Regions from separate parts of the Erwinia tasmaniensis Et1/99 genome, predicted to be linked through region 3. Evidence: predicted binding sites of a transcription regulator. Region 3 holds the regulator's gene; each other region holds the start of a gene.

The links. Region 3 encodes ArgR, which controls arginine synthesis, uptake and breakdown. Its sites were predicted from a motif close to ANTGAATAAAAATACANT; they were not measured.
Region 1: the regulator ArgR is predicted to act here: its motif matches at 2,378-2,395, upstream of argE (acetylornithine deacetylase).
Region 2: the regulator ArgR is predicted to act here: its motif matches at 1,789-1,806, upstream of argA (amino-acid N-acetyltransferase).

Annotation. Positions count from the first base shown of each region.
Region 1 covers NC_010694.1:150,527-160,820, forward strand. The annotation lists gene ppc (phosphoenolpyruvate carboxylase) at 1-933, opposite strand, end outside; gene argE (acetylornithine deacetylase) at 1,179-2,330, opposite strand; gene argB (acetylglutamate kinase) at 2,500-3,276, shown strand; gene ETA_RS01660 (argininosuccinate synthase) at 3,308-4,522, shown strand; gene argH (argininosuccinate lyase) at 4,613-5,986, shown strand; gene ETA_RS01670 (glutathione peroxidase) at 6,038-6,769, opposite strand; gene oxyR (DNA-binding transcriptional regulator OxyR) at 6,906-7,829, shown strand; gene sthA (Si-specific NAD(P)(+) transhydrogenase) at 7,803-9,203, opposite strand; gene fabR (HTH-type transcriptional repressor FabR) at 9,395-10,051, shown strand; gene ETA_RS01690 (YijD family membrane protein) at 10,048-10,294, shown strand, end outside.
Region 2 covers NC_010694.1:3,049,553-3,059,846, forward strand. The annotation lists tRNA gene ETA_RS14905 (tRNA-Met) at 1-15, shown strand, start outside; tRNA gene ETA_RS14910 (tRNA-Met) at 90-166, shown strand; tRNA gene ETA_RS14915 (tRNA-Met) at 208-284, shown strand; gene amiC (N-acetylmuramoyl-L-alanine amidase AmiC) at 371-1,609, opposite strand; gene argA (amino-acid N-acetyltransferase) at 1,836-3,194, shown strand; gene ETA_RS14930 (YagU family protein) at 3,396-3,953, shown strand; gene recD (exodeoxyribonuclease V subunit alpha) at 4,004-5,854, opposite strand; gene recB (exodeoxyribonuclease V subunit beta) at 5,851-9,387, opposite strand; gene ptrA (pitrilysin) at 9,384-10,294, opposite strand, start outside.
Region 3 covers NC_010694.1:344,121-354,414, forward strand. The annotation lists gene yhdP (AsmA2 domain-containing protein YhdP) at 1-589, shown strand, start outside; gene tldD (metalloprotease TldD) at 703-2,148, shown strand; gene aaeR (HTH-type transcriptional activator AaeR) at 2,239-3,156, opposite strand; gene aaeX (p-hydroxybenzoic acid efflux pump operon protein AaeX) at 3,434-3,637, shown strand; gene aaeA (p-hydroxybenzoic acid efflux pump subunit AaeA) at 3,645-4,577, shown strand; gene aaeB (p-hydroxybenzoic acid efflux pump subunit AaeB) at 4,591-6,549, shown strand; gene yhcN (peroxide/acid stress response protein YhcN) at 6,758-7,027, opposite strand; gene yhcN (peroxide/acid stress response protein YhcN) at 7,138-7,401, opposite strand; gene argR (transcriptional regulator ArgR) at 7,892-8,362, opposite strand; gene mdh (malate dehydrogenase) at 8,802-9,737, shown strand; gene degS (outer membrane-stress sensor serine endopeptidase DegS) at 9,786-10,294, opposite strand, start outside.

The DNA of each region.
Region 1 (10,294 bases), 190 kb from region 3:
CGGCTCCAGCGCTTCCGGGTTGCCGCACAGCTCGCGCACTTCCGGCGTACATTCAGACATCGACAGCTCGGAAATCAGTACGGCGATATCGCGCAGGAACAGGTCGGTGGCTTTCCAGCGGCTGAGTTGCAGGACGTGGCGAGTGATATCGGCGGTGACGTTCGGGTTGCCGTCACGGTCGCCTCCCATCCAGGAGGTAAACTGCACCGGAACGAAGTCGACCGGCAGGGTATAGCCAAAAGCGGCTTCCACCTGCTCGTTCAGCTCACGCAGAAACTGAGGGACACCTTCCCACAGGCTGTTTTCCACCACCGCAAAGCCCCATTTGGCTTCGTCAACCGGGGAGGGGCGATACTTGCGAATTTCGTCGGTATGCCACGCTTGTGCAACCAGCTGACGCAGGCGGCGCATGATCTGTGCGTGCTCATAGTCAGACAGATCATTGTGATCTAACTGTTTAAGGCAGCTGTTTACTTCCACCAGTTTGTGGATCAGGGTGCGGCGTGTGATTTCAGTCGGGTGCGCGGTCAGTACCAGCTCCAGCGACAGGGAGCCCAGGGCTTCGCATACGGCAGCTTCGGTCAGGTTTGGCTGCTGCTTCAGGCGCTGAAACGTCTGGAGCAGCAGTTCCGGGTTCTTCGCCCCTTCGCCGTTCGGCGAAATGGTGTGGTACTGTTCAGCAACGTTGGTCAGGTTCAGGAACTGGCTGAAAGCGCGTGCAACCGGCAGCAGCTCGTCGTTTGAGAGATTTTGCAGCGTGGAGAGCAGTTCCTGACGGTGGGCGTCATTACCCGCACGAGATGACTTCGAGAGTTTACGAATGGTTTCTACCCGATCGAGAATGTTCTCTCCCAGCGCATCCTTAATCGTATCTCCGAGCAGTTTGCCGAGCATACTGACATTACTTCGCATTGCGGAATATTGTTCGTTCATATAATCCCTGACACCCTTTCTTGTATTTATCGCGCGTTTCACCCTTATGGGCCTGACTGAGTCTATTATCTAGCCACGTTAAGCACGATTCGTCAATTGGCTTATATTCTCTACATAAAGCGGCTAAGCCTTAGAAATTTAAAGAATTTAACACCAAGATGATCCGATAAGTTATTCTCATTATCAGGAATAATCATAATTACGGGCAACCGTCTGTTTTCACAGTGAAATACCCAGAAATTGGCCTAATGATGGCAAAAATGGTGCACGACCTGAGCGATCAGGTCGCGCGTGGGCTTAATAAAGGCGGTATCGATAAACTCATCCGGCTGATGCGCCTGCTCGATCGATCCGGGGCCTAACACCAGCGTTGGACAGACCTGCTGAATAAACGGCGCTTCGGTACAGTAGTTCACGACTTCCGTTTCGCGACCCAACAGCTTTTCAACCACCTGCACCAGCTGATGTTCCCGTGGGCACTCATAGCCCGGAATAGGAGGATGCAGCTCGCCTACGGTCAGACGGCCCGGCCAGCGCGCACTGACAGGAGCCAGCGCCTCATTCAGCAGCCCGTCGAGATCGGAGAGCGTCAGCCCCGGCAGTGGGCGGATGTCCATATGCAGTTCGCAGCAGGCGCAGATACGATTGGCCGCATCGCCGCCGTGAATATGACCAAAGTTCATGGTGGGATAAGGGATAGCAAAACCTGCGTGACGGTAGCGCTCTTTTAGCGTGTTGCGCAGCGCCATCAGCTGGGTGATGGACTCGTGCATCAGTTCAATGGCGTTAACGCCACGGCCCGGATCGCTGGAGTGGCCGGACTGCCCCTGAATGCGGATCGCGTTCGAGATATGGCCTTTATGCGCACGCACCGGCTTCAGCGAAGTTGGCTCGCCGATAATGGCGCAGTCCGGGCGCAGAGCGGTTGATTCAGAAAAGTATTTTGCGCCAGCCATGGTGGTTTCTTCATCGGCGGTGGCAAGGATATACAGCGGTTTTTTCAGCGTTGACAGTTCAACATCGCGCAGGGTATCTAAAATAAAGGCAAAGAAACCTTTCATATCCGCGGTGCCGAGGCCGTAAAGCTTATTATCGTGCTCGGTCAGGGTGAAAGGGTCACGCGTCCAGCGGCCATCGTCAAAGGGAACGGTATCGGTATGACCCGCCAGCAGCAGGCCTCCGGCACCGCTGCCGCTCTTCGCCAGCATATTGAATTTGTTTCGTGTGCCGGGCACCGGCTGCACCTCAACGGTAAAGCCGAGATCGCGGAACCAGCCGCCGAGCAAATTGATTAAAGTTTCATTGCTCTGATCGAGCGCGCTGTCGGTCGCACTGATTGATGGCGTTGCAATCAACTGGCGGTAAATCTCAATAAAATTAGGTAATTTTGTCTTCACTGTTGACAGTCCTTGCGTTAGGATAGTATCAATATTCATGCACTAATAGTGAATAAAAATACAATAGCGGCGGATGAATGGGAATCGATAATTTTCTTTTCCGCGCCGCGGTTGCACCAGCGCCCGCGCAGCCCCAAAGCGCGATGACCGACAGAGAGCGAGCGACGTCATGACCAACCCGTTAATTATCAAGTTAGGTGGTGTTTTACTGGACAGCGAAGAGGCGCTGGAGCGTCTTTTCACGGCCCTGGTAAGCTACCGTACCACGCATCAGCGGCCTTTGCTGATCGTTCACGGTGGCGGTTGCCTGGTCGATGAGCTGATGAGCAAACTGTCACTGCCGGTGAAGAAGAAAAATGGCCTGCGCGTGACGCCCGCCGATCAGATCGATGTCATCACCGGTGCGCTGGCCGGAACGGCCAACAAAACCCTGCTGGCATGGTCAAAAAAACACGGTATTGACGCGGTTGGCCTGTGTCTTGGCGATGGCGGCAGCGTCAACGTTGAGCGCTTCGACGATGAGCTGGGGCACGTTGGCCTGGCCACACCCGGTACGCCGCGCCTGATTAACACCTTATTGGCTGCTGGATTTCTCCCGGTGGTCAGCTCCATCGGGATCACCGATGACGGTCTGCTGATGAACGTCAATGCCGATCAGGCCGCCACGGCGCTGGCTGCTACCCTCGGCGCAGATCTTATCCTGCTCTCTGACGTCAGCGGTATTTTGGATGCCGACAGGCAGCGCATTGCGGAGATAACGGCAGAGAAAGCTGAACAGCTGATCGCCGATGGGGTGATTACTGATGGCATGATTGTTAAAGTGAATGCCGCACTGGATGCCGCCCGCACGCTGGGCCGCCCGGTGGATATTGCCAGCTGGCGCCATGCCGAACAGCTGCCCGACTTGTTTAACGGCGTGTCCATCGGCACCCGTATTCTCGCTTAATAAGTAACGTATTCAATCAAGGAAAAAGACAATGCAAGACAAAAGCATCAAGAAAATCGTACTGGCTTACTCCGGCGGTCTGGATACTTCAGCCATCATTCCATGGCTGAAAGAGAACTATGGCGGCTGTGAAGTGGTGGCCTTCGTGGCGGATATCGGCCAGGAGCGTGGCGATCTGGAAGGCGTAGAGCAGAAAGCCCTGCAGTCCGGTGCCTCAGAATGCCATGTGGTGGATCTGCGTGAAGAGTTCATCAGCGAGTACGTTTATCCGGTGCTGCAGACCGGTGCTCTGTATGAAGGCACCTATTTGCTCGGGACTTCTATGGCGCGCCCAATTATCGCCAAAGCGCAGGTAGAACTGGCGCTGAAAGTCGGAGCGGATGCGCTGTGCCACGGCGCAACCGGTAAAGGTAATGACCAGGTGCGTTTCGAAACCACCTATACCGCGTTGGCACCCCAGCTGAAAGTGGTGGCTCCGTGGCGCGAGTGGGATCTGCGTTCGCGTGAGGCGCTGCTGGACTATCTGAAAGAGCGTAATATTCCGACCACCGCCTCGCTGGAAAAAATCTACAGCCGCGACGAAAACGCCTGGCATATCTCTACCGAAGGCGGCGTGCTGGAAAGCCCGTGGAATGCACCGAATAAAGATTGCTGGGTGTGGACCGTCGATCCGCTGGAAGCGCCGGACCAGCCAGAGCAGGTCACCATTGCCGTTGAGAAAGGTCGCGTTGTGGCCGTTAACGGTGAAGCGTTAAGCCCGTTTGGCTGCCTGGACAAGCTGAATGCGATCGGCGCGCGTCATGGCGTGGGCCGTATCGACATCGTGGAAAACCGTCTGGTGGGCATTAAGTCGCGCGGCTGCTACGAAACCCCCGGCGGCACTATTATGGTGAACGCGCTGCGTGCGGTTGAGCAGCTGGTGCTTGACCGTGACAGCTTCAAGTGGCGTGAGCAGCTGGGCCTGGAAATGTCCTACGTGGTTTACGACGGCCGCTGGTTCGCACCGCTGCGGAAATCCATCCAGGCTTCCGCCGAAGCGCTGGCAGAAGAAGTGAATGGTGAAGTGGTACTGCAACTCTACAAAGGCCAGGTCACCGCTATCCAGAAGAAATCAGCCAACAGCCTGTATTCTGAAGAGTTTGCCACGTTTGGCGAAGACGAAGTGTACGATCATCGTCATGCGGGCGGCTTTATCCGTCTGTTCTCACTCTCTTCACGCATCCGCGCGCTGAACGAAAAGAAGTAAACTTGCACGCAGGGCGAGGGTGACCTCGCCGCTGAATATATCAAGGGGCGGCACAGGTGCCGCCCTTATCAGATAAAAGGAGCACTGAACATGGCACTTTGGGGTGGACGGTTTACGCAGCCAGCAGATCAACGTTTTAAGCAGTTTAATGACTCACTGCGCTTCGACTATCGTCTGGCAGAGCAGGATATTATCGGCTCCGTTGCCTGGTCCAAAGCGCTGGTCACGGTCAACGTATTAACCGCCGCAGAGCAGCAGCAGCTGGAAAGCGCGCTGACTGCGCTGCTGGACGAAGTGCGCGCCGATCCGCAGCAGATTCTGGCCAGCGATGCTGAAGATATTCATAGCTGGGTAGAAGGTAAGCTGATTGATAAAGTCGGGGCGCTGGGGAAAAAACTGCATACCGGACGTAGCCGTAATGACCAGGTCGCGACCGATCTGAAACTGTGGTGCAAAGAGCAGGTCAGCGAGCTGCTGAACGCCACGCGTCAGTTCCAGCAGGCGCTGGTGGCGACCGCAGAAGCTCACCAGGATGCGGTGATGCCGGGTTACACCCACCTGCAACGCGCCCAGCCGGTCACCTTTGCCCACTGGTGCCTGGCCTATGTTGAGATGCTGGCGCGCGATGAAAGCCGTTTGCAGGATACGCTGAAGCGCCTGGACGTCAGCCCGCTGGGCTGCGGTGCGCTGGCGGGAACCGCTTATGACATCGATCGAGAGCAGCTGGCCGGCTGGTTAGGTTTCGCCTCCGCCACCCGCAACAGCCTGGATACCGTATCTGACCGCGACCATGTGCTGGAACTGCTGTCCGATGCTTCCATCGGCATGGTGCACCTGTCGCGCTTCGCGGAAGATCTGATTTTCTTCAATACCGGTGAAGCCGGGTTTGTTGAGCTGTCCGATAAGGTGACTTCTGGCTCCTCGCTGATGCCGCAGAAGAAAAACCCGGACGCGCTGGAGCTGATCCGCGGTAAGGTTGGCCGCGTACAGGGTGCTCTGACGGCGATGAGCATGACGCTGAAAGGTCTGCCGCTGGCGTACAACAAAGATATGCAGGAAGACAAGGAAGGGCTGTTTGACGCGCTCGACACCTGGGCTGACTGCCTGCATATGGCGGCGCTGGTGCTTGACGGCATTCAGGTGAAACGTCCGCGTTGTCAAGAGGCGGCGGAGCAGGGGTATGCCAACTCCACTGAACTGGCGGATTATCTGGTCGCCAAGGGCGTGCCCTTCCGTGAAGCCCATCACATCGTGGGTGAAACGGTCGTGGAAGCGATTAAACAGGGCGTGGCGCTGGAAGCGCTGAAGCTGTCGGATTTGCAGAAGTTCAGTCACGTGATTGGTGACGATGTGTATCCGATCCTGTCACTGCAATCCTGTCTGGATAAGCGTAACGCCAAAGGCGGTGTGTCTTTGCATCAGATCTCGCAGGCGATCACCGAAGCCAAACAGCGTCTGGCATGATCTAAAAAGGCGGGTCATCAGACCCGCCTTAATCAGGACGTCCGTGGAGCATTACGCAGAGAAGTACTGCTCTAAGTCATCGCTGCCGCCGATATGGCGTCCGCCGATAAAGACCTGTGGCACGGTAGCGCGACCGCTGACGGCACGCAGGCTGACGGTGGTGGCATCCTGGCCCAGCACAATCTCTTCAAACGGAATACCACGATCCAGCAGCATCTGCTTGGCTTTCGCACAGAACGGGCAGCCCGGCTTGGTGAACAGGGAAACGGACTCCTGCACCTTATATTCCGGCGCCACGTAACGCAGCATGGTATCGGCATCAGACACTTCAAACGGGTCGCCCGGCTTGTTTGGCTCGACGAACATCTTTTCTACCACGCCGTTACGTACCAGCATTGAATAGCGCCATGAGCGTGGGCCGAAGCCAAGATCGGCTTTCTCTACCAACATCTCCATGCCGCGGGTGAAGTCACCGTTACCATCAGGAATGAAGGTAATGTGTTCAGCACGCTGATCGGCTTTCCAGGCATTCATCACAAAGGTGTCGTTGACGGAGACACACAGGATGCTGTCCACGCCGTGCTGTTTAAAGACGTCCGACAGCTCGTTGTAGCGTGGCAGATGGCTGGAGGAGCAGGTAGGGGTAAACGCGCCCGGTAGAGAAAAAACAATCACCGTCTTGTCTTTGAACAGCTCATCAGTGGTGACATCAATCCAGCTGTCGCCCTGGCGTGTATGAAACGTGACCTGCGGGATGGATTTACCTTCCTGACTTGCAAACATAAAAGACCTCTCGGTTAAATGATTGGAGTAGTATTTATCTTGATGCGTTACATTATCAACATTCTAGCTTGATAGGGATAATCGTTGATTGCTATCCTATCTATCGCCACGGGCTATCGTGGAATGGAGAAATAAGATGAATATTCGTGATCTAGAGTACCTTGTTGCGCTGGCAGAGCACCGCCATTTTCGCCGTGCTGCCGATTCCTGTCACGTCAGTCAGCCTACGCTGAGTGGCCAGATCCGTAAACTGGAAGATGAACTGGGCGTGATGCTGCTGGAACGCACCAGCCGCAAGGTGTTGTTTACTCAGGCGGGTCTGCTGCTGGTGGATCAGGCGCGTACCGTGCTGCGTGAAGTCAAGGTACTGAAAGAAATGGCCAGCCAGCAAGGGGAAGCGATGTCTGGCCCGCTGCATATTGGTCTGATCCCTACCGTTGGTCCTTACCTGCTGCCGCAGATTATTCCCACCCTGCATCAGACTTTCCCAAAGCTGGAGATGTATCTGCATGAAGCGCAGACGCACCAGCTGCTGGCGCAGCTTGACAGCGGTAAGCTGGATTGCGCGATCCTTGGGCTGGTGAAGGAGTCGGAAGCGTTTATTGAAGTACCGCTGTTTGACGAGCCGATGCGCCTGGCAATCTACGCCGATCACCCGTGGCAAGACCGCGATCGTGTGGCGATGTATGAACTGGCGGGAGAAAAGCTCCTGATGCTGGAGGATGGTCATTGTCTGCGCGATCAGGCGATGGGCTTCTGCTTCCAGGCGGGCGCTGACGAAGACACGCACTTCCGCGCCACCAGTCTGGAAACGCTGCGTAATATGGTGGCGGCGGGTAGCGGTATCACTCTTCTGCCTGCACTGGCGGTGCCGAAAGAGAGAGTGCGTGATGGCGTTTGTTATCTGCCGTGCTTCAAACCCGAGCCCCAGCGCACGATTGCGCTGGTGTATCGCCCGGGTTCACCTCTGCGTGGCCGTTATGAACAGCTGGCAGAGGCAATCCGTGAGCATATGCAGGGCGTGATGGAAAACTTAAAACAGCCGGTTCAGACCGTTTAGCGCCGCAACCCGGTAGGCTTCGGCCATTGTCGGGTAGTTAAAGGTGGTATTCACGAAATACTCAATCGTGTTGCCACCGTTTTTCTGTTCCATTATGGCCTGGCCGATATGAATAATTTCGGCGGCCCGTTCGCCAAAGCAGTGAATGCCCAGAATTTCTTTGGTTTCACGGTGGAACAGGATTTTCAGGCTACCGACGTTCATGCCGACGATTTGCGCACGCGCGAGGTGTTTAAACTGCGCCCGGCCCACCTCGTAGGGCACCTTCATTGCCGTCAGCTGCTGCTCGGTTTTTCCAACGGAGCTGATTTCAGGAATGGTATAGATACCGGTAGGAATGTCCTCAATCAGATGGGCCGTTGCTTCCCCTTTGATCATGGCCTGCGCGGCAATTCGCCCCTGATCGTAGGCTGCCGAGGCCAGGCTTGGGTAACCAATCACATCACCCACCGCATAGATATTCGGTTGAGCAGTCTGGTACATGCTGTTCACTTTCAGCAGGCCGCGACCGTCTGCTTCCAGCCCGACATTTTCCAGTGACAATGAATCGGTATTACCGGTGCGGCCATTAGCGTACAGCAGGCAGTCTGCTTTCAGCTTCTTACCCGATTTGAGATGCATGATGACGCCATCAGCCACCCCTTCAACCTTCTCAAACTCTTCGTTGTGGCGGATAACCACGCCGTTATTCCAGAAATGATAAGAAAGCGAGTCTGACATCTCCTGATCGAGGAAGGCCAGCAGGCGATCGCGGGTATTGATTAAATCGACCTTGACGGCCAGCCCACGGAAAATCGAGGCGTACTCGCAACCGATCACCCCAGCACCATAGATAATCACATGGCCCGGCTCATGGTGCAGATTGAGTATGGAGTCGCTGTCATAGATACGCGGGTGGGTAAAGTCGACGTCCGGCGGGTGATAAGGCCGAGAACCGCAGGCGATAACAAATTTTTCTGCCGTCAGCCGTTCAATGCTGCCGTCATGGGTTTCAATTTCAAGGGTGTTGGCATCGATAAAACGCGCATCACCTTGAAAGATTTCACAGTGATTGCGTTCATAGAAGCCCTGGCGCATATGAGTTTGCTGGCTAACAACGTTCTCAGTGTGATTAAGAATGTCGGCGAAAGAAGAACGCAGAAGACGGGTATGGTCGCTATAGAGAGGATTCTGATTGAACTCGATAATACGGCTGACCGCATGACGCAACGCTTTGGAAGGGATGGTTCCCCAATGTGTACAACCGCCGCCGATATTGTGATAGCGCTCAATGACGGCAATGCGCGCTCCCTGTTTCACCAGCCCCATCGCGGCACCCTCACCGCCAGGGCCTGAACCAATAACAATGGCGTCGTAATCATAAGACTTTTGCATACCAACACGTCCTATATTTTATACAAATTTACAACGTGATTCTAACATCTTGCTGGCAACTTCCCAATTCTAACCGTATTTTATGCCATCAATTGACAAATCGCGAATTAACAGGCGCTGACAAAGTTTGCCGGACTGTACGCTGAAATATTTGTTATAGTGCCCCTCAGGCATGCAGAACAGGCTTAAAAATGGGCGTCAGGGCGCAGCAAAAAGAACGTACACGGCGTACACTTATCGAAGCGGCTTTCAGTCAACTTAGCGCCGAGCGAAGTTTTGCCAGCCTCAGTTTACGAGAAGTTTCCCGAGAAGCGGGCATTGCCCCAACCTCATTTTATCGTCATTTCCGCGATGTCGATGAATTAGGGTTGACCATGGTGGATGAAAGCGGGCTGATGTTGCGACAGCTGATGCGTCAGGCGCGCCAGCGTATTGCCAAAGGCGGCAGCGTGATCCGCACATCGGTCTCCACCTTTATGGAGTTTATCGACAATAACCCTAACGCGTTTCGCCTGCTGTTACGTGAGCGTTCCGGTACGTCAGCCGCGTTTCGTGCCGCCGTTGCCCGAGAAATTCAGCATTTCATTGCCGAGCTGGCGGACTATCTCGAAATTGAAAACCGCGTGCCGCGCAGTTTTACTGAAGCGCAGGCGGAAGCGATGGTCATTATCGTCTTTAATGCCGGTGCCGAAGTGCTGGATATTGACGGTGGACAACGTCGTCAGCTGGAAGAACGTCTGGTGCTGCAACTTCGTATGATTTCGAAAGGTTCATACTATTGGTATCGGCGGGAACAGGAAAAGCTGTCGTTAATGCTGCAACCCAAAGATAAAAAGGAGATGAGATGAGTTTAGTGACCGGTCGCGACAAGGGCACCCTGTTATTAACGTTTCTTACCGGCCTGGCGATTAACGGCTCTTTCGCCGCTTTGTTCAGCTCCATCGTACCGTTTTCAGTATTCCCTCTGATTGTTCTGGGGCTTTCTGCCTGGTGCCTGCATGAGCGTTATCTTAATCGAGCGATGCCAGACGGGATGCCCTCTCTGGCTGCGGCATTTTTCCTATTGGGTTTTCTGTTATACAGTGCGATAG
Region 2 (10,294 bases), 1.2 Mb from region 3:
CGGCTCCCGCAACCAATTCACTGAAGTCAGTTAAGCTTGAGTGAAGCAGTAAAAGACAGTGTCGTGATGGAAGCGACAAACCACGCGGACGCGGGATGGAGCAGCCTGGTAGCTCGTCGGGCTCATAACCCGAAGGTCGTCGGTTCAAATCCGGCTCCCGCAACCAATTTGCCGTCGTGGTGTAAAGTAGTAAAAGCGTCAATCGGACGCGGGATGGAGCAGCCTGGTAGCTCGTCGGGCTCATAACCCGAAGGTCGTCGGTTCAAATCCGGCTCCCGCAACCAATCAAACACCCTTCAGGGTGTTTTTTTTTATCTGAAACTCAACCAGGCGTTTCAGCAGGCAGGATTTTTCTGCCCACCCCCCTCATTTATGTACGACCAGCGCCGTGAGCAAAATAGGCTTTAATCCCTGCCAGAATCGAATCCGCCACCTGATGCTGAAAACGCGTGGTGCGCAGCTTACGTTCTTCTTCCAGATTACTGATAAACGCCGTTTCTACCAGGATGGATGGAATATCTGGCGCTTTTAATACGGCAAATCCCGCCTGATCGACGGAGCGTTTATGCAGATGATTAATTTTGCCCATACGCGCCAGCACTTCCTTGCCAAAGCTCAGGCTGTCATTGATCGTGCGGCTCTGTAACATATCGAACATGGTATGGTCGAGATAGCGATCGCCGCTTATGCTAACGCCGCCAATCAGATCCGACGCATTCTGGGTCTGTGCCAAAAAACGTGCTGCGGTGCTGGTGGCCCCTTTTGTCGATAGCGCGAACACCGACGAACCGCGTGCGGCACGGCTGGTAAACGCATCGGCGTGAATGGAAATAAACAGGTCGGCCCGCTGTTTGCGCGCTTTTGCCACCCGCACCTTCAACGGAATAAACACATCTTCATTACGCGTCATATAAGCACGCATATTCGGCTGCTTGTCGATCAGGGATTTCAGGCGGCGGGCAATTTTCAGCACCACGTCTTTTTCACGGGTTTTATGTTTGCCAACGGCGCCTGAATCTTCACCCCCGTGGCCGGGGTCGAGCATAATCACTATCGGCCTGTCCTTGCCAGCCTTACCGGGCAACGGAGCGTCCTTCGGCTGGCTGCGCCCCAAATCTCCCTGATTGTAATCTTCCAGTAACGCCAGTAGCGGATCGTCGGTGTGCTGCTGCCTGCGCACCGGGTAAAGATCCAGCACCAGACGATTGTTGATCCCGGCCACCGGGTCAAGCGTAAAGATGCGCGGCGTGACGTTCTGCTTGATTTCCAGCACCAGCCGCACGGTGTTTGCATCAAACTGCCCCACGCGAACATTTTTGATCCAGGGATCGTCCTCACGCACCAGTTTACCCGCATCATTTAATACGCGATTAAGCTGAATATTTTCGATATCCACCACGACGCGATCGGGGTTGCTCAGCGCAAACTGCTTATACTTAAGCGGCGTATTGGACTCGATAGTCAGCCGTGAATAGGTGGATGAAGGCCAGATGCGGACCGCGACGACATGTCGACCGGCGGCCATCCCTGTCCGGCTGACGCTTAACAGCCACAGAGCTCCCGCTCCTTGTAAAAACCGTCGGCGGTTAAGCGAAGTTGAATCGGTCATGCCACTCCAAATCCTGTGATCTGTCTATTAAAAAACCAAATGAAAAAATTTGGCAAAACTCTAACGAATCCCTCCGGCAGTGTCACTCAGAAAAATGAATAAATGCATGACGTCAGAAAGGAAAAAATACCCTTGAAAGTGATAAATAAAGATAAATGACGCTTGCACCCGCGACGATAAAAGAATAAAAATACACTTTTAACGAATAATAATGCAAAGAGGGTTTATCGTGAAGGAACGTAGTACCGAGCTGGTTCAGGGATTTCGCCATACCGTTCCCTATATCAACGCCCACCGTGGTAAAACGTTTGTCATTATGCTGGGCGGCGAAGCCATCGGGCATGAAAACTTCTCGAGCATCATCAATGATATTGGCCTGCTGCATAGCCTGGGCATCCGTCTGGTGGTGGTGTACGGCGCGCGTCCACAGATCGATGCCAGCCTTGCCGGGCAAAATCTGGAACCGCTTTACCATAAGCATACCCGTGTAACGGATGCCCCGTCGCTGGAGCTGGTGAAGCAGGCCGCCGGGCGTTTACAGCTGGATATCACCGCCCGCCTTTCAATGAGCCTGAATAACACCCCGCTACAGGGTGCGCATATCAATGTTGTCAGCGGTAACTTTATCATCGCTCAGCCGTTGGGCGTCGACGAAGGCGTGGACTACTGCCACAGCGGCCGTATCCGCCGCATCGATGAAGAGGCGATCCATCGCCAGCTCGACAGCGGGGCCATTGTTCTGATGGGCCCGGTTGCGGTATCGGTCACCGGAGAAAGCTTTAACCTCACCTCTGAAGAGGTTGCCACCCAGCTGGCCATCAGGCTGAAGGCCGAAAAGATGATTGGCTTCTGCTCCGAGCAGGGTGTAACTGACGGTGAAGGCCGTATTATTTCCGAGCTGTTCCCCAATGAGGCACAGCAGCGCATCGAAGAGCTCGAAACACGCGATGATTACCACTCCGGCACGGTTCGCTTTTTGCGCGGTGCGGTAAAAGCCTGCCGCAGCGGCGTGCGGCGTAGCCACCTGATCAGCTATCAGGAGGATGGCGCGCTGCTACAGGAGCTGTTTTCGCGCGACGGTATTGGCACACAGATTGTTATGGAGAGTGCAGAGCAGATCCGACGCGCCACCATTAATGACATCGGCGGCATTCTGGAACTGATCCGCCCGATGGAACAGCAGGGTATCCTGGTGCGCCGTTCGCGCGAGCAGCTTGAGATGGAGATCGACAAATTTACCATCATTGAACGCGATAACCTGACTATCGGCTGTGCCGCCCTTTACCCCTTCCCAGAAGAACAGATAGGTGAAATGGCCTGCGTGGCGGTACATCCCGATTATCGCAGCTCGTCGCGCGGAGAAGCCTTGCTGGAGCGCGTGGCGTTACAGGCACGCCAGATGGGCCTCAAAAAGCTGTTCGTGCTGACGACGCGCAGCATTCACTGGTTCCAGGAACGCGGATTTGTGCCGGTAGATATCGACAGGCTGCCGGAAAGCAAGAAACAGATGTATAACTACCAGCGGCGTTCCAAAGTATTGATGGTTGATCTGCGTGAAGCCAGTGTGCATACCCGACAGAGCTGACCGCTTCCCTTGAGGGATCATAAAGCCCAGACGATGTTACTGCCTTTTTTTGCTAACATAGTGGATGTTGCAGAGAGCGATATTTAACCGTTATCAATAAGGACATAAGACGCCTGGCTCACATAGCGTGCAACAGGAATGTCGTTGTTGAAGACAGCCAGCTGCTGTCTGCTTTTCAAAATGAAGCAAGGAAACGTTGTTATGACATTAAGTAAAATAAATCTAAAAATTATTGTGTGGGGCACCCTGATTGGAGGATTTATCAGCTCCCTGGTGAAATCCGGCACGGAAGCGAATATGCCTCCGCGCATCGCCGGTGAGATATCGCCGCCCGCAGCGCATATTGATGCGTGGCTTGGCCCACTGGGGATCAACGCCCATTCAATGGACTACGTTTATCAAGGCATTACCATCCCCGGCGCGGTGATGCTGTATCACTGGCTGTTTAGCTTTGCATTCGCTTTTGCTTACGTCCTGTTATCCGCATTCTGGCCTAAAGTCAGATTAGGGTACGGCGCGGCCTATGGTCTGATCATTACTCTAGTCATGCACGGCTTTCTTATCCCGGCTCTGGGCTTCCGCCACCCGGCGTACCTGGACGGTCAACCCGGCTGGCTCTGGAACCTGAATGGTTATGAGCTGTGGAGCGAAATCTTGGGCCATATCGCCTGGTCGGTGTCGATTGAAGTGAGCCTGATTGCGGTACTGGCTGCATTTGCCAAACCGATAAAGGGGAAGTGGTTTAGCCAGCCTGAATAATCGTTAATACGGTGCCTGGGCACCGTATTACTCTATATCGCACTCTGCTCTTACTGGGCGGCCGTCTCTTTATGTAGCCGCTCCACCAACCCGCTGCGCCTCTGCGTTCGCATTCTCACCGCGCTGATAAACACCGCGTTCTCGACATAAAGCGTCAGCTGCCGTTTGGCTCGGGTAATTGCGGTATACACCAGTTCTCGGGTTAATACCGGCATCATTTTATTCGGTAACACCAGCAGCGTATGGTCAAACTCCGAACCCTGCGACTTGTGTACCGTCATGGCAAAAGCCGTGTCATGTGGCGGCAGGCGGCTGGGCTGCACCGCCTTGATGCTGCCATCCGGTAACGGGAACCAGACCTTCAGCTGCTGCTCTTCATCCGGCATCGCTATGCCGATATCGCCGTTAAACAGCCCAAGCGCCCGGTCATTACGCGCAATCATCACCGGCCGTCCAACGTACCATTTGCCGTTAAGCGTGATATTGCGTCGGATAAGCCCCATCTGGCGTAGCGTCTGCTCAATACGGTCGTTAAGCCCCGCCACGCCAAACGGCCCCTCGCGCAGCGCGCACAGCAGCTGAAAGCGGCCAAACGCGGCCAGTACTTCACCCGGCGGGGCTCCATCCGCCAGCAACTTCAGGTAGTCGCGGTAACCCACCGCGCAGTCGTTAAGCAGCTGCTGATAATCATCGCTGCTGCTTAACGACCGGTGTCGGAGGTCGCTGAAACCACTGTTTAATACCTGCTCTGACGTTTTGACCGCCCCCGCATTGACCGCCAGCGCCAGCTGCCCGATACCGGACGTAGCGGCAAAGCGGTAGCTCCTGCGCAGCAGGCAGATCGTATCGCGCACTTCAGGCGCGCTGGCATCCTCGTGCCCGTCCACCTCACAGCCGGTTAAACGCGTCAGCTCTGCGGCCCGCTGCGGGCTGTAGCCCTCTTCCGCACAGCGGCAAATATCACCAAGCACGGCTCCGGCCTCGACTGAAGCCAGCTGATCGCGGTCACCGAGGAAGACCACCCGCGCCTGAACGGGTAGTGCGGCAATCAGGTTAGCCAGCATCGGAAGATCCACCATAGAGGCTTCATCCACCACCAGCACGTCCAGGTGCAACGGATTTCCGGCGTGATAGCGCATGCGCTGACTGCCCGGCTGCGCCCCCAGCAGGCGATGCAGCGTGGTGGCTTCCAGCGGGAAACTTTTCAAAATATCGTCTGCCAGATGTAGCTGCTGCAACGTATTGCCCAGCGATTCCGTCAGTCGCGCCGCCGCCTTGCCGGTGGGCGCCGTCAGTTCGATACGCGGAGGGGTCGGCGACAGCTCAATCAGACTGGCAAGCAGCTTGGCCACCGTCGTGGTCTTACCGGTGCCCGGCCCGCCGGAGATCACCGCAACCTGACGCGTCAGCGCCACTGCCGCCGCAATCTTCTGCCAGTCATCCGGCTGATGACCAAAATAACGGTCCAGCGTTTGACGCACCCGGCTCTCTTCCAGGCTCTGGGAAAAGTGCTGGCGCTGTATAAACTGCGCAACCTCTCCTTCGCTCTGCCACATTCGGTGCAGATAAAGACGCTGCCTGTACACCACCAGCGGCGTGGCCTGCTGGCCGTTGCTGACCGCCGTCTGCGCCAGCAGCAACGACTGCCAGTCCTCCGGCGCTCCCGCAGCATGCCACAGTGTCTGCGCCAGCTCCGGATGACGCCCGGCAAAAAAAGATTCGGGGCGCAGCTGTGACAGCGGCAGACAAACGTGACCTTCCCCGGCGTCCCGGCTGACCAGCGCCGCTGCCAGCATCAGCGCGGGCTGCCCTTCGGTTGCCACCATGCGGGCAAACTGCACGTCCAGAGGACGCAGTAAACGCTGGTGCTGTGCCAGCTGTAAGGCTTCTGCCAGCGTCATGCGTCACTCTCCGGTTGGTGGGCAAACAGATGGTCAAGAGCGGAGATAAACTCCGGCTGTGGCCGTGTAAAATAGATGCCGTTACCGCCCGTTGTACCGTCCATGCCGCGCAGGAAAAGGTAGATAACGCCACCAAAATGATGCTGGTAGTCATAGTCCACCAGGCGATGACGCAAGTAACGGTGCAGCGCCAGCGTATAGAGCTGGTACTGCAAATCATAGCGATGCGCCTGCATCGCCTGAGCCATCGCCTGCTGGGTATAGGCGCTGCTGTCCTCACCCAGCCAGTTAGATTTATAGTCCAGCAGGTAATATTTACCCTGCCAGCAGAATACCAGGTCGATAAAACCTTTCAGCATGCCCTGCACCTGATAAAAGTCGAGCGGCGGACAGGCCATTGAAAGCGGGTCCTGGCGTACCACCCGATCCAGCGCCTCTGCCGTCAGCAGACGGGATATCGGCAGATAAAATTGCAGCTCTACCCGCCTTGCCTGGGCCGGCAGCTGGTGGAGACTGACGCCCGTCTCGTTGAGCGGGGTTTGCAGGATGCGGTCAATCCAGTCGCGCATCACCGGCGTCCACTCCTCGCCCAGGCCCTGACCGCTGAGCTGCTGCGACAGCCACTCCTCATCCAGAGGCGCGCTGAATTCCAGCGTTTCAAACAGCCCGTGCAGAAACGTGCCCGGCCCGGCACCACGTGGAAAGGTATGCGGAGTCAGCAGCGGGACCTGCTCACCGCTGGCTTCCCCGGCGGCGTCAACGTCGAGGCGCGGCAACAGTTCCAGCGCGCCCGCACTGCCGTGCTGTTGTAGACCTGAATAGCTGGTCACACGCCAGCTATCACGCGGCGACCGGGGTAACGCCCGGCTGCTAAGAATTTGCCTCTCTGCCTGCGGCCCCTGCCACGGGGCGGCGTCGGCTTCTGCCGCCGTCACTAACGCCGTGGCATCACTGTTCAATGCCTGTAATGCTGCCAGCAGGCCACTGGCATCGGCAGGTTCGCCCTGTTGTACCAGATAACCCAGCGCGCTGCGGTGCAGGTCGCTGTTGCCCTCTTTCTTTCGCGTGCCCTTAATGAGCGGCGCGATGCCCACGCTACAGTGAAAGACAGAACGGGTCAGTGCAACGTAGAGCAGGCGCAGATCTTCCGCCAGCCGCTCCTGTTCTGCCAGCTCGATACTTTCCTCACTCTGCTGTAAATCCAGCAGCGCGGTAAACGTCTGGCGGTCGTGGTAAACGGCGTTATCCGCCTCGCGGAAGTTGGCGACGAACGGCAGCCAGACCAACGGATACTGTAGACCTTTAGATTTATGAATAGTGACGATCTGAACCAGATGGCGATCGCTCTCGAGCCGCAGCTGCTGATTCGCCACCTGGCCATCCGGCTGCTCCACCTGCTGGGCCAGCCAGCGCACCAGCGCGTGTTCGCTGTCGAGAGTCGCCGAGGCCTCCTGCAACAGCTCGCCCAGATGCAGCAGGTCGGTAAGTCGACGTTCGCCGCTGTCGGACGCCAGCAGATTTTCAGCGATCGCTCTTTTCATCATCAGCTCGCGCAGCATCGGCAGCACGCCACGCTTCAGCCAGCGTTGGCGGTAGTCTACAAACTCATCGACCAGCGCATCCCATGCGCGTTCATCCTGGGTGAGCGCATCCAGCGCCAACGCATCAACGCCAAACAGGCTGGTGGCCAGCGCGCTGCGTAAAATACGCTCCTGCTCCGGGGCCAGCACCGCCTGTAACAGCCACAGCATTTCGCGTGCTTCCGGGGTGGTAAACACGCTGTCGCGGTTGGATAGATAAACGGAAGGGATCGTCAGGGCATTGAATGCTTCACGCATCACCGCGGCTTCACTACGGCTACGCACCAGCACGGTAATGTCCGAGGCCTGCACCGGGCGCTGTTTACCGGCTTTTCCTATCAACGCCTCGCCCCGCTGACCCGCACTGAGCCAGCGGCAGATCTCAGCCGCGCACTGTCGCGCCATAAATTGTTGGTAATCGCTTACTCCAACACCATCGCCGGGCTGTAACCAGAATGTCAGAGCGGGCTGAACTTCCCCCTGGACATTAAATTTCAGGCTGTCGTTGGGCGCTGCCGGCTTAATGTGGACAAAGGGGATCTCGCTAAATAGAAAAGGATTTTTTTGTTTTAAAAACAGTTGATTAACCCCATCAACCATAGCAGGTGACGATCGCCAGTTTGTTTCCAATGTATAGTGAGCGCTAACTTCCGATCGCGCTTTCATATAGGTAAAAATATCCGCGCCGCGAAACGCGTAAATCGCCTGTTTCGGGTCACCTATCAGCAGTAGCGCACTTCCAGGCTGTCGACGATAGAGCGTGCGGAAAATACGATACTGCTGAGGGTCGGTATCCTGGAACTCGTCGATCAGCGCCACCGGGTAACGTTGGCGGATAGCCGAGGCCAGCATCTCACCGCCAGGCTGCTGTAGCGCAGCATCGAAGCGGCCCAGCAGATCGTCAAATCCCAGCTGGGCATGCAGGCGTTTCTCCTGTTGGGTGACAAAACGAACCTGCTGCAGCGCGCGCGCGATCACCAGGTCACGAAGCGACAGCGGTTCGGCAAGAAAGTCGTCGATCCGATCGAACAGCGGATGGCGCGGCGGCTCGCCCTTTTTCGTTTTTTCCAGCAGCACGCGCTGGCCGAAGCGCTCCAGTTCTTTTACCACCTCATAGTCCAGCGTCTCTGATTGCGCCCACAGGGTGATTTTCTCCAGCCAGTTGGGTAAGTGCTTACTATTGTAACTGCGACGGTCGATACCGGAGGCTTCAATCAGTTGCTGTAAATTATCTGCGGCCAGCCATGCCCGTTTCAGCTCGTCGATACGCGCAATGATTTTCTCATGGCGCTGCTCAATCGTTTCATCACCGTCCGGCGCCGATTTTAGCATCGGTGCCTCCCCGCCCAGCCACGGCGACAGCGTTTTCAGCAGCTGCTCCGGCCCGGCCCACAGTTGACGCACCACGCGTGCTACCGCCAGCGGCAATGGATAGCAGTAACGACGCCAGAAATCAGCGGTAGCCCGGCGGCGCAGCGGGGTTTCGTCCTCCAGCAGCTCCTGCTCAAACAGCATACCGGATTCAAAGGCGTTGAGATTCAGCATACGCTGGCAGAAGCCGTGAATGGTAAAGATGCCCGCTTCATCCATTTGGCGCTCGGCAGCCAGCAGATCGGCTGCCGCCTGGGGTAAATCGGTAATATCGGCCATCAGTGCGGCCAGCATCGGATCCTGGCTTTCACCCCGTATGCAGGCAATACGCAGTTGGTGAATATTGGCACGAATACGCCCGCGCAGCTCGGCGGTAGCGGCTTCGGTAAAGGTCACTACCAGAATTTCCTCTACCGACAGCGGGCGGCTGAAGGCCGCTCCCCCCCCCAAACCAAGCAGCAGGCGCAGATAGAGCAGCCCGATGGTAAACGTTTTTCCCGTTCCGGCAGACGCCTCAATCAGGCGCTCGCCGTGCAGGGGCAGGGTTAATGGCTCAAGCCTTTCAGCAGCCCACTCACTCATGGTTTATCCTGCCTCACCGGCAGAGACTGTTGCAGCGTTGAGATATCTTTCCAGGTCGTCCAGCCCTTCTCCTGGGCAAAATCGGCCTTGCCGTGATGGCTGCCGGAGATCTGCGACAGTAACGCCAGCCCGCTCGGTGCCATCACCGCCTGGTGGAAGAAGTCAGCCAGGGCTTGAGGCGTTAACTTCTGGATCTGCGCAATCACTTTTTCGCGGGTATCAAAGCGGTAGTTCTCGCGATCGAAGTCCTTGCCGTAGCGCCCTGCTTCTTCATCCAGCGTTTGCGGACGCTGCTTAAGCTCATTAATCATGGCCGCCTGATACTGTGAGAAATCCTCTTTGCTCATGGTACGCAGACGCTTTTCGGCCGTAGGGTAGAACGCCTTGAAACGACTCAGCAGAAAGGCCGGCTGCCGTACATTACTTTGCAGCAGGAAGCCAACGCCCCACTGGCGTCCAACCGGCATCTGGAAGGCGAATACCGCATAGCCGAGCTGCTCCTCGGTACGCAGCTGATTATAGAACCACGGCTGAATAATCTGGCTGAGCAGCGAGCTGCTGGCCATGCTCTGATGCTCGGAAAATCCGAGCGGAACATATAAAGCGGCCAGCGCCGAATCGGTGCTGCTGCCCGGTTTCTGCAGGTTTGCCAGCACCTGTTTATCCAGCGAGACCTGCTCGCGGTGCCACCATTCATGGCCAGTGCAGTCCAGCTGTCCTTTGACATCCGCCGCCAGGGTACGCACCGCGTCAGGGGTTATATTACCCACCACCATCAGTTCCGGCGTTGACTTCTCCAGCAGCATTTTGCGGTAGTCGAGCAGCTGTTGCAGCGTGATGCCCGAGACCAGCTTACGCCGCTCGCTACGCTCGGTGTAAGGCAAGTTAGACAGCAGCTGTGCAGGCT
Region 3 (10,294 bases):
CATGACTTCGCCGCTGCGCGACTCGCCGTTTGATTTTGAATACGATCTGCACTGGCGCTCAACGCCGTGGCAGCCGTCCATTGAGACCTTGAGCGGCGTGCTGAAATCGCATCTCGGCGCGGGTCAGATTGCCGACGTGTCCACCGGACGGGCCGGACAGCTGCTGCGGCTGGTCAGCTTTGACGCCCTGCTGCGCAAGCTGCGCCTCGACTTCAGCGATACCTTCAGCCAGGGTTTCTACTTTGATGCGGTTAATGCCACGGCCTGGATTGAGAATGGCGTGATGCATACCGATAATCTGCTGGTAGACGGTCTGGAGGCGGATATTGCGATAAATGGTGATGTCGACCTGGTGCGGAGTCAAATCAACCTACAGGCCACGGTGGCTCCGGAAATTTCAGCATCGGTGGGCGTTGCTACGGCATTCGTGGTGAACCCGGTGATCGGTGCTGCCGTATTCGCCGCCAGCAAGGTGCTTGGGCCATTGTGGAATAAGATTTCCGTCTTGCGCTATCACATCAGTGGCCCCATCGATAAACCGCAAATTGACGAAGTGATGCGTAAACCGCGTGAGGACAGCGGGAAGTGAATTTGACGTAGCTGGGGAATTGCCTCAGGCTACCCCCGTTGCCATTAATCCAAACCCAGTTAAGTGATGAAGCCAGCAGCAATGACAGGCTTATCCATATAAAGCGAGAGTTCATGAGTCTGAATCTGGTAAGTGAGCAGTTACTAACTGCAAACAATGTGAGTCAAAGCGACCTCTTTTCCATTCTCGGCCAGCTGTCTGAACGCAAGCTGGATTACGCCGACCTCTATTTCCAGTCCAGCTTTCATGAGTCATGGGTGCTGGAAGACAGGATTATCAAAGACGGTTCTTACAATATTGACCAGGGCGTGGGCGTTCGTGCCATCAGTGGCGAAAAAACCGGTTTTGCTTATGCCGATCAGATCACGCTAAATGCGCTGCACCAGAGCGCAACGGCGGCGCGCAGCATCGTACGTGAGCAGGGCAATGGCCAGTCACGTACCCTGGGGGCCGTAGCCCATCGAGCACTGTATCCGGCGCTCGATCCGTTACAGAGCCTGACGCGCGAAGAGAAAATTGCGCTCCTGCACCGCGTCGACAGCGCCGCACGCGCCGCAGATAAACGCGTGCAGGAGGTTTCTGCCAGCCTGACCGGCGTCTATGAGCAGGTGCTGGTTGCCGCCACCGACGGCACGCTGGCTGCCGACGTGCGCCCTCTGGTACGCCTTTCGGTAAGTGTTCAGGTAGAAGAAAACGGCAAGCGTGAGCGCGGCTCCAGCGGCGGCGGCGGGCGCTTTGGCTATGAGTTTTTCCTCGCCAATGAGGCGGGTGAAGTACGTGCGGAGGCCTGGGCGCGTGAAGCGGTGCGCATGGCGCTGGTTAATCTGGACGCGGTGGCGGCCCCGGCGGGCACGATCCCCGTTGTGCTGGGTGCGGGCTGGCCGGGCGTGCTGCTGCACGAAGCGGTCGGTCACGGCCTGGAGGGCGACTTTAATCGTCGCGGCACCTCGATGTTCAGTGGGCAGATGGGCCAGCGGGTGGCTTCTGAACTCTGTACCGTGGTGGATGATGGCACCATTGATGGCCTGCGCGGGTCGCTTGCCATCGACGATGAGGGCGTGCCGGGCCAGTATAACGTACTGATTGAAAATGGCATTTTGAAAGGCTACATGCAGGATAAGCTCAACGCGCGGCTGATGGGCGTTGCGCCAACCGGCAACGGTCGCCGCGAGTCTTACGCGCATTTGCCGATGCCACGTATGACTAACACCTATATGCTGGCGGGTCAGTCCACGCCGCAGGAGATCATCGAAAGCGTGGAGTACGGCCTGTACGCGCCTAACTTTGGCGGCGGTCAGGTGGATATTACCTCCGGTAAATTTGTCTTCTCTACTTCAGAAGCCTATCTGATTGAAAACGGCAAGGTGACCAGGCCGGTGAAAGGGGCAACGCTCATCGGGTCGGGTATTGAGGCGATGCAGCAAATTTCGATGGTGGGTAATGACCTTGCGCTGGATAAAGGCGTTGGCGTGTGCGGCAAAGAGGGGCAGAGCCTGCCTGTCGGCGTGGGGCAGCCTACTCTGAAGCTCGACAGGCTGACCGTGGGCGGTACGGCTTAACTATCGAGTGATGCTCCTGTTGAGGGGCTTGCGGTCATGGGCGGATGCAGACAGCGTCTGCCCAGGCCGTTATCCGCATGTCTTCCCTCGTTAACCCTTGCGAAATTCGCGGTAGATGTCCGCCACCCTGTTGAAATAGTCGGTCAGGTAATTGATACACACCTGAACCCTCAGCGGCAGCCTGTCTTTTTGGCTATGGAGCGCATAGACCGGGCGTGGTACCGACTGGTAATGCGCAAACAGGATCTCCACCTCTCCGGCGTTAATTTCATCGATTATCCACATCAGCGGCACGTAGGCGATACCGGTTCCGGCCTTGAGCCAGCGGATAAGCGTCTGCGCATCATTGGTAGCAAATCGTCCCTGTGGCGACAGGCGGATGGCGGTGCCTTCGGGCGAGATCAGCTCAAAATCGTTGTCCGGCCGTACGCTGTATTCCAGCCAGGAGTGATTGCCGATATCCGACGGTTTTTCCGGCGTGCCGAACTGCACCAGATAGTGCTTTGCTGCACAGACAACCATCGGCATTACTCCCAGGCGTCTGGAGTACAGGCTGGAATCCTGTAAATCCCCGACGCGGATGACTAAATCCAGCCCGTCAGCGATCAGGTCCGGTGCCGGGATGCCGGTCACCAGGTTGACCTTCAGGCCTGGATACTGCTGCAAAATCTCTTTGGCCATGGGAGCCAGCAGATTTTGCGACATGGTTGACGAGCTGCCAATGCGCAGCGTGCCAACGGGCGTATTGTTAAAGGCCCACAGCTGTTCATGCACCTGCTGCGCCTCCGCCATCATGCGGCGGCAGCCCTGAAAGTAGATTTTACCGGCTTCGGTCAGCCCGAGATTGCGGGTGCTGCGGTTAAGCAGTTTCACCTGCAGCTCATTTTCCAGCCTTGCGACGATTTGACTGACCGCCGATACGCTCAGCTGCATCTGCTGTGCCGCCGCGGTGAATGAGCCCAGTTCGACCACTTTGGTAAAAACGGACATCCCCTTGAGTCTTTCCATTATTCACTCTGGCTTAAAAGTGATTTAGATCACATTTGGTAGATAACTTATAGTCAACCGCGTTACTATAGCAGAAACGGGTTACCATCATGTTGTCCCACTTCGGTTCTATACTGGTTTCGGCTTAAGCTATCATTAAAAAGCCGCGCTCCCGATCGGCATCTGAATCATGTTCCGTCGATCGCTTATCGTTATCAGCAGGCGCACTACCCTGAACCAGGAGAGGAGCCAGTGACGAGAATCAGACGGCCCGGTAGCGTGTTTACAAGGATATAAGATGAGTGTACTTCCGGTTGTTGTCGTCTTTGGGATGTCATTCCCCCCCATTTTTATTGAAATTATTGTGTCACTGATGCTGTTCTGGCTGATACGGCGTGCGATAACGCCAACCGGACTTTATGACCTGGTCTGGCATCCGGCCCTGTTCAATACCGCGCTTTACTGCTGTCTGTTCTACGTTGTATCCCGATTGTTCGTCTGAGGTCATAGTGAAAACGCTAACAAGAAAAATTTCCCGTACTGTCATTACTTTGCTGCTGGTGATTATCGCGATCGTGTTGATCTTCCGCATCTGGGTGTTTTACACCGAATCCCCGTGGACGCGTGATGCCAAATTTACCGCCGATGTGGTCGCGATTGCCCCCGATGTCAGCGGCCTGATTTCCGAAGTGCGCGTGCGCGACAACCAGCTGGTGCAGAAAGATCAGGTGCTGTTTACCATCGACCCGCCGCGCTATCAGAAAGCACTGGATGAGGCACAGGCCGATGTGGCCTATTACCAGGCGGTAATGGGCGAGAAACGCCGCGAGGCGGCCCGCCGCAATCAGCTTGGGGTCTCTGCCATGTCGCGTGAGGCTATCGAGCAGGCCAATAACGACTACCAAACCACGGAGCACCAGCTGGCCAAAGCCGTGGCTTCACGCGATCTGGCTCAGCTGGATCTGGAACGCACCGTGGTTAAAGCGCCGTCAGCAGGTTGGGTTACCAATCTGAATGTCTATACCGGCGAATTTATTACCCGCGGGTCAACGTCGGTGGCGCTGGTAAAACAGAATTCATTTTACGTGCTGGCCTATCTGGAAGAAACCAAGCTGGAGGGGATCCGTCCTGGCTATCGCGTCGAGATTACCCCATTGGGCAGCAATCAGGTGCTGCGCGGTTCAGTTGACAGCATTGCCGCCGGAGTCACCAACAGCAGCAGTACCGTTGACAGCAAAGGTATGGCGACCATTGATTCGAATCTGGAGTGGGTACGGCTGGCGCAACGCGTGCCGGTTCGCATTCATCTCGACAGCCAGCCGGGCAATCAGTATCCCTCGGGAACCACGGCAACCGTGGTAGTGACCGGTGCCCAGGATCGCAAGGATAACGATATGCCGCCGCTGATGAAGCTGATACATCGTCTGCGTGAGTTTGGTTGAGGCGGGGGAGATCATGCCGTTTTATCGTCTGCGCTTTCCGGTCAAACTCACCTTCGCTATTTTGCTGGCACTGTTTATCGGTTTTGAATTCAACCTGGAAACTCCGCGCTGGGCGGTGATGACCGCCGCGATTGTGGCGGGCGGTACCGCGTTTGCTGCCGGGGGCGATCCGTTCTCCGGCGCCCTGCGTCACCGTGGGATGTTACGTATCATCGGCACCTTTATTGGCTGTATCGCCGCGCTGGCGATCATGATTGCCACCATTCGTGCGCCGGTGGTCATGCTATTGCTGTGCTGCATCTGGGCCGGGATCTGCGTGTGGGTTTCTTCGCTGATCAAAGTTGAAAACGCCTATGCTCTCGGACTGGCTGGCTATACCGCTTTGATTATTGTGGTCAGCCTCAATGCCAGTGGCTCAGTGCTGCTGGCGCCACAGTTTGCCGTAGAGCGCTGTAGTGAAATCATCATCGGGATTGTTTGTGCGATCCTCGCCGATATGCTGTTTTCACCCCGTTCAATCAAGCTGGATATCGATCGCGAAATTGATTCGCTGCTGGTGGATCAGTACCGGCTGATGCAGCTGTGTGTGGCGCATGTCGATAAAGACGAGGTCGATAAATGCTGGGCCGGCCTGGTGCGTCGTACTAACGCACTCAGCGGAATGCGTACTCATTTGATGATGGAGGCTGGCCGCTGGCACAAAATCGATCCGCGTCTGCGGGTGCTCCATACTCTGTCACTGACGCTGATCACCCAGGCCTGTGAAACGTTTCTGATCCAGAATAACCATTCTGATTACGTTCCTCCCCAGTTCCAGCTGTTCTTTGAAAAGCCGGTAAATAACGTTGCCGATATTCATAAACGCATGAAAATCATGCGCCGGGTCATCTCCGTCAGCGGCAGCAGAAATACCCCAAACACCCTCAGTAGTTGGGTCGTCGCGGCCAGCCATTATCTGCTGTTGATGAAGGGTATCCACAGTAACAGCCGTATCAGCCGCCTGGAGGAAGAGGTGCTGAATGCCGATCCGGTGGTGAAGATGCGCCCGGCGGAAACACGGCATGCGCTGGTGAACGGCGTGCGTACCTTTGTGGCCACCGCGGTGGGATCGCTGTTCTGGCTGTGGACCGGATGGACGTCAGGCAGTGGGGCGATGGTGATGCTGGCCGTCATTACGTCACTGGCTATGCGTATGCCTAATCCGCTTATGGTTGCTAAAGATTTTCTCTACGGGATGATCGTCGCCATACCGCTAGGTTCGCTCTATTACATGGTAGTGATGCCCAATACCCAGCAAAGCATGCTGCTGTTATGTCTTGCCCTGGGGGCGATGGCATTTATCAGCGGGATACTGATCCAGCGGCGTCAAATCGGTACGTTAGGCGCGCTGGTTGGCACCATTAACATCCTGACGCTGGATAATCCGATGAAGTTCGAAGTCAGCGCGTTTCTGGATAATGCACTTGGCCAGGCGATAGGCTGTTTTGTTGCTTTGCTGGTCATTCTGCTGATCCGCGACACGTCTAAGGCGCGCGTTGGGCGCACCGTGCTCAATCGCTTTATGTATGCCGCCGTGTCGGCGATGACCACCAATACCGTGCGCCGCAAAGAGAATCACCTGCCCGCGCTCTATCAACAGCTGTTTATGCTGATGAACAGCTTTCCTGGCGATATTGAGAAGTACCGGCTGGCGCTGACGCTGATTATTGCACACCAGCGGCTGCGTGCCGCAGATGTGCCGATCAATTCCGATCTGTCTGCTTTCCATCAGCAGCTGCGCCACACCGCTGACCGCGTTATCTCTGCCAGCAGCGATGAGAAAAGGCGTGACTATTTTGCGCGTTTACTTGCCGAGTTCGACGTATATCAGCAGAAGCTGCAACAGTATCAGGCGGCGCAAAGCGTGACTGAACCCGTTGCGCGTTTGGCGATGGTGTTGAAGAAATATCAGCAAACGCTGATCCGGGTTTGAGTTTGTTTGCGCAGATCGGAACCGCGGTAGCAGGGCGGGTGCCGTTTTTAGTCCGTGCCCTCTGGTTTTCGCTACCAGGGGATGGCCTGATGTTGGCACAAAAAAAGCCCCGGCGATCGGGGCTAAGGCATTGTCGGCAGGTTTATAGCAAAAGCTGGACGGGCGGTGGCTTCAGGATTGCGGCGCTAGTGTGTCGGACGGACGTTGGTTATTTATAAAGCTCAGCCGTAGCGTGGTAGTTGCCATCGTTACGCGCTTCAATGATTCGATACGCCGATGCGCCCTGCTCGTCGGCTTTTTGCGAAAGCTGATGACGGATATCTGAAGGGACTCCGAGGATGCCGCTTACGCTCACGCTGCCAATCGGCTGTAGGTTCTGACTGTTAACCTGATCATTATTGACCAGATTAGCCGCACTAGCGGCGAACGACAGCACGGAGGCAAGAGTTAAGGTCGCGATAGTGAATGTTGTTTTCATGATGATAGCTCCAGAATAGTATTGATACGGTAATCGAAAGGTTTGAAAAACTTTTTTTATTCTTGGGATTACCGGCCTGATTGATACGTGATTTGAATTTAGCGCTTCAATTATTTATAAAGCTCGGCCGTGGCGTGCCAGTTTCCGTTTTGATAGTTTTCGATAACACGGTAGGCGTTTGCGCCTTTCTCGCGAGCTTTATCATTCAGCGCCTCGCGGATATCCATCGGTGCCCCCGCAACGCCACTCACACTGACGATACCCATCGATTGAAGATCCTTTGCCTGATCCGCGTTGACCAATTGAGCGGCAGAAGCGCCAAATGTCAGGGTAGAAAGCACGCCTAAGGCAGCAATAGTCGTTTTGATGTTCATGATATTTCCTCGTTATTCGTTCTTAACTTTTGAATGTTTTGATTTGCATCACGGAAAGAATTATAGATCTAATAACGTAAAAAATTAATAGCACGCTAATAATATTAATGTGAGCATAAGGCAATAAATGGGCACTTTTAAGAACGTTAAGTGATAAAAAACGCTCATTTTTTGTGCGTGAGAAGTAAATTCTACGATTAAACAAGGGGATGAGTGAAATTACCTATTCGTGCTTTTATTTGCGGTAGATCACATTGTTACGTGGAGGATTTGCAGCTTTTAGATGAGGTTCCTTCCTTTTCAGCGAGTGAACTATGCTGGAAACCACAGTAGCCCCGCGACAAAGAAAGCGGGGTCGATGATGTATTGACCCTGTGAAAAGCGACCCGGTAATGGAAAATGCCTCACGGCTGATGCTGACGGCGGTAGGGAGCTATCCTCCGTCGCGCGAGGGAGGGAAGGGGCGGTACGCTATCTTTTGGCGGCGACGCTACAGTTCCTGTTCGAACAGCACCAGGATGGCATCATGCAGTTGCTTAACGGTGAATGAACGCGCCGGGGTGATAAAGATGGTGTCATCCCCGGCAATGGTGCCAAGTATCCCTTCCGCTTTACCCAGTGAGTCCAGCAGGCGAGCAATCAACTGCGCTGCGCCAGGGCTGGTATGGATAACCACCAGTGCGTCATTAAAGTCGATATCTAACACCAGGTTCTTCAGCGGGCTGGTCGTGGTGGGCACGCCGAGTTCGGCTGGCAGGCAGTAAACCATTTCCATTTTTGCGTTGCGCGTACGCACGGCGCCGAATTTTGTCAGCATACGTGACACTTTCGACTGATTGATATTTTCAAAACCCTCTTCCTGCAGGGCGTTGACAATTTCTCCCTGAGAGCTGAATTTTTCTTCTTTCAGCAAGGCTTTAAAAGCCTTAATCAAGTCTTCTTGTTTTGATGAATTACGCATAGGTTACCGATAAAAGGGGTTATTAAGGGATACCCGCAGCGGGATATTACATTATTATGCAATTAAATGAATTTTTATGCAAATGGCAAATGATGCGTTGAATGTAAACTCACCGCAAGGCGGCGGAGTCTAACAAATTTTAGCGAAAAAAAGAATTGACCGACTCTGTCGTGCTACGCGCAAAAAGTGAACGAATTGTTATAATGTGGAGGTTGTTCAGGTTAGTATTAAGGGTGTAATGTATCGCAAAATCACGGTAATACCCTGAATATTTGAAGTTGTCGCTCTGTTTGCTGCCTTTGTTCATTCCCGGTTACCTTGCGTTAACAAAGTCCGGTGATCCTTGCATTCGCCGCTATGCGCCACTCCCGTTATTTCAGAAAGGTATTTCCGGGTTGCCCGGCACACAAAATGCGCAAAATATAATAAGGAGTATAGGATGAAAGTTACAGTTCTCGGTGCAGCAGGTGGTATTGGCCAGGCGCTTGCCCTGCTGCTAAAGACCCAGCTCCCGGCAGGTTCAGAACTCTCACTGTACGACATCGCACCCGTTACGCCAGGCGTCGCGGTTGACTTAAGCCACATACCGACCTCTGTCAAAATTGCAGGCTTCAGCGGTGAAGATGCCACCCCGGCGCTGAAAGGTGCTGACGTCGTACTGATTTCGGCCGGCGTGGCGCGTAAACCCGGCATGGATCGTTCCGATCTGTTTAACGTGAACGCCGGCATAGTGCGCAATCTGATTGAGCAGGTCGCTGCCACCTGCCCGAAAGCGCTGATCGGTATCATCACAAACCCGGTTAATACAACGGTGGCAATTGCTGCGGAAGTGCTTAAAAAAGCGGGAGTTTACGATAAAAACAGGCTGTTTGGCATTACCACCCTCGATATTATCCGCGCCAATGCGTTCGTCGCTGAATTGAAAGGTAAGCAGCCTGAAGAGGTCAACGTTCCGGTTATTGGCGGCCATTCTGGCGTGACGATCCTGCCGCTACTGTCCCAGGTTCCGGGGGTTAGCTTTAATGAGCAGGAAACGGCCAGCCTGACTAAACGTATTCAGAATGCGGGCACCGAAGTGGTGGAGGCGAAGGCCGGTGGCGGCTCAGCAACGCTGTCAATGGGCCAGGCGGCGGCTCGTTTTGGGCTGGCGCTGGTGCGTGCGCTCAAAGGTGAAAGCAATGTTATTGAATGTGCCTATGTTGAAGGCGAGGGAGAATATGCGCGTTTCTTCTCGCAGCCGCTGCTGTTGGGTAAGAACGGCATCGTTGAGCGTCGGCCTGTCGGCGAACTCAGCGCGTTTGAACAGCATGCGCTTTCCAGCATGTTGGATACGTTGAAAAAAGATATTACGCAGGGTGAAGAGTTCGTTAAATAACGTCTTTGCGTGAGTGGCCCCATCGCCCGATGGGGCCAACCCGATCGGCTACTGACTCGGTTCCTCTTCGGGATACTCCTGCACCGTGACGGGAAGCGTTAGCTTTTTCTCATTACGACTGATTTCAACGGTGATCACCGTTCCCGGGCGTATTTCTGCCACCTGATCCATCGTTTCCTGCGGAGACTGAGCCACGACGTCATTCAGGCGCGTGATAACATCGTTGACCTGTATACCGGCTGTATAGGCCGGGCTGCCAGGCTTGACCTCCGTCACCGCAATACCCTGACCCTGCATGTTTTCCATATTGTTATTGGGGTCGCTAAAGTGCTGGATCGCCTGTCCGGTAATACCGATATATCCACGGATCACCCGACCATCACGGATCAATTTTTCCATGACTTTGGTCGCCAGCTTGGTAGGGATGGCAAAGCCCAGCCCTTCAGGCGTTTCACCATTGCTGCTTTTATCAAATGACAGCGTATTAATCCCCACCAGTTCACCCAGCGAGTTAATCAGCGCGCCGCCCGAGTTACCACGATTGATCGAGGCATCGG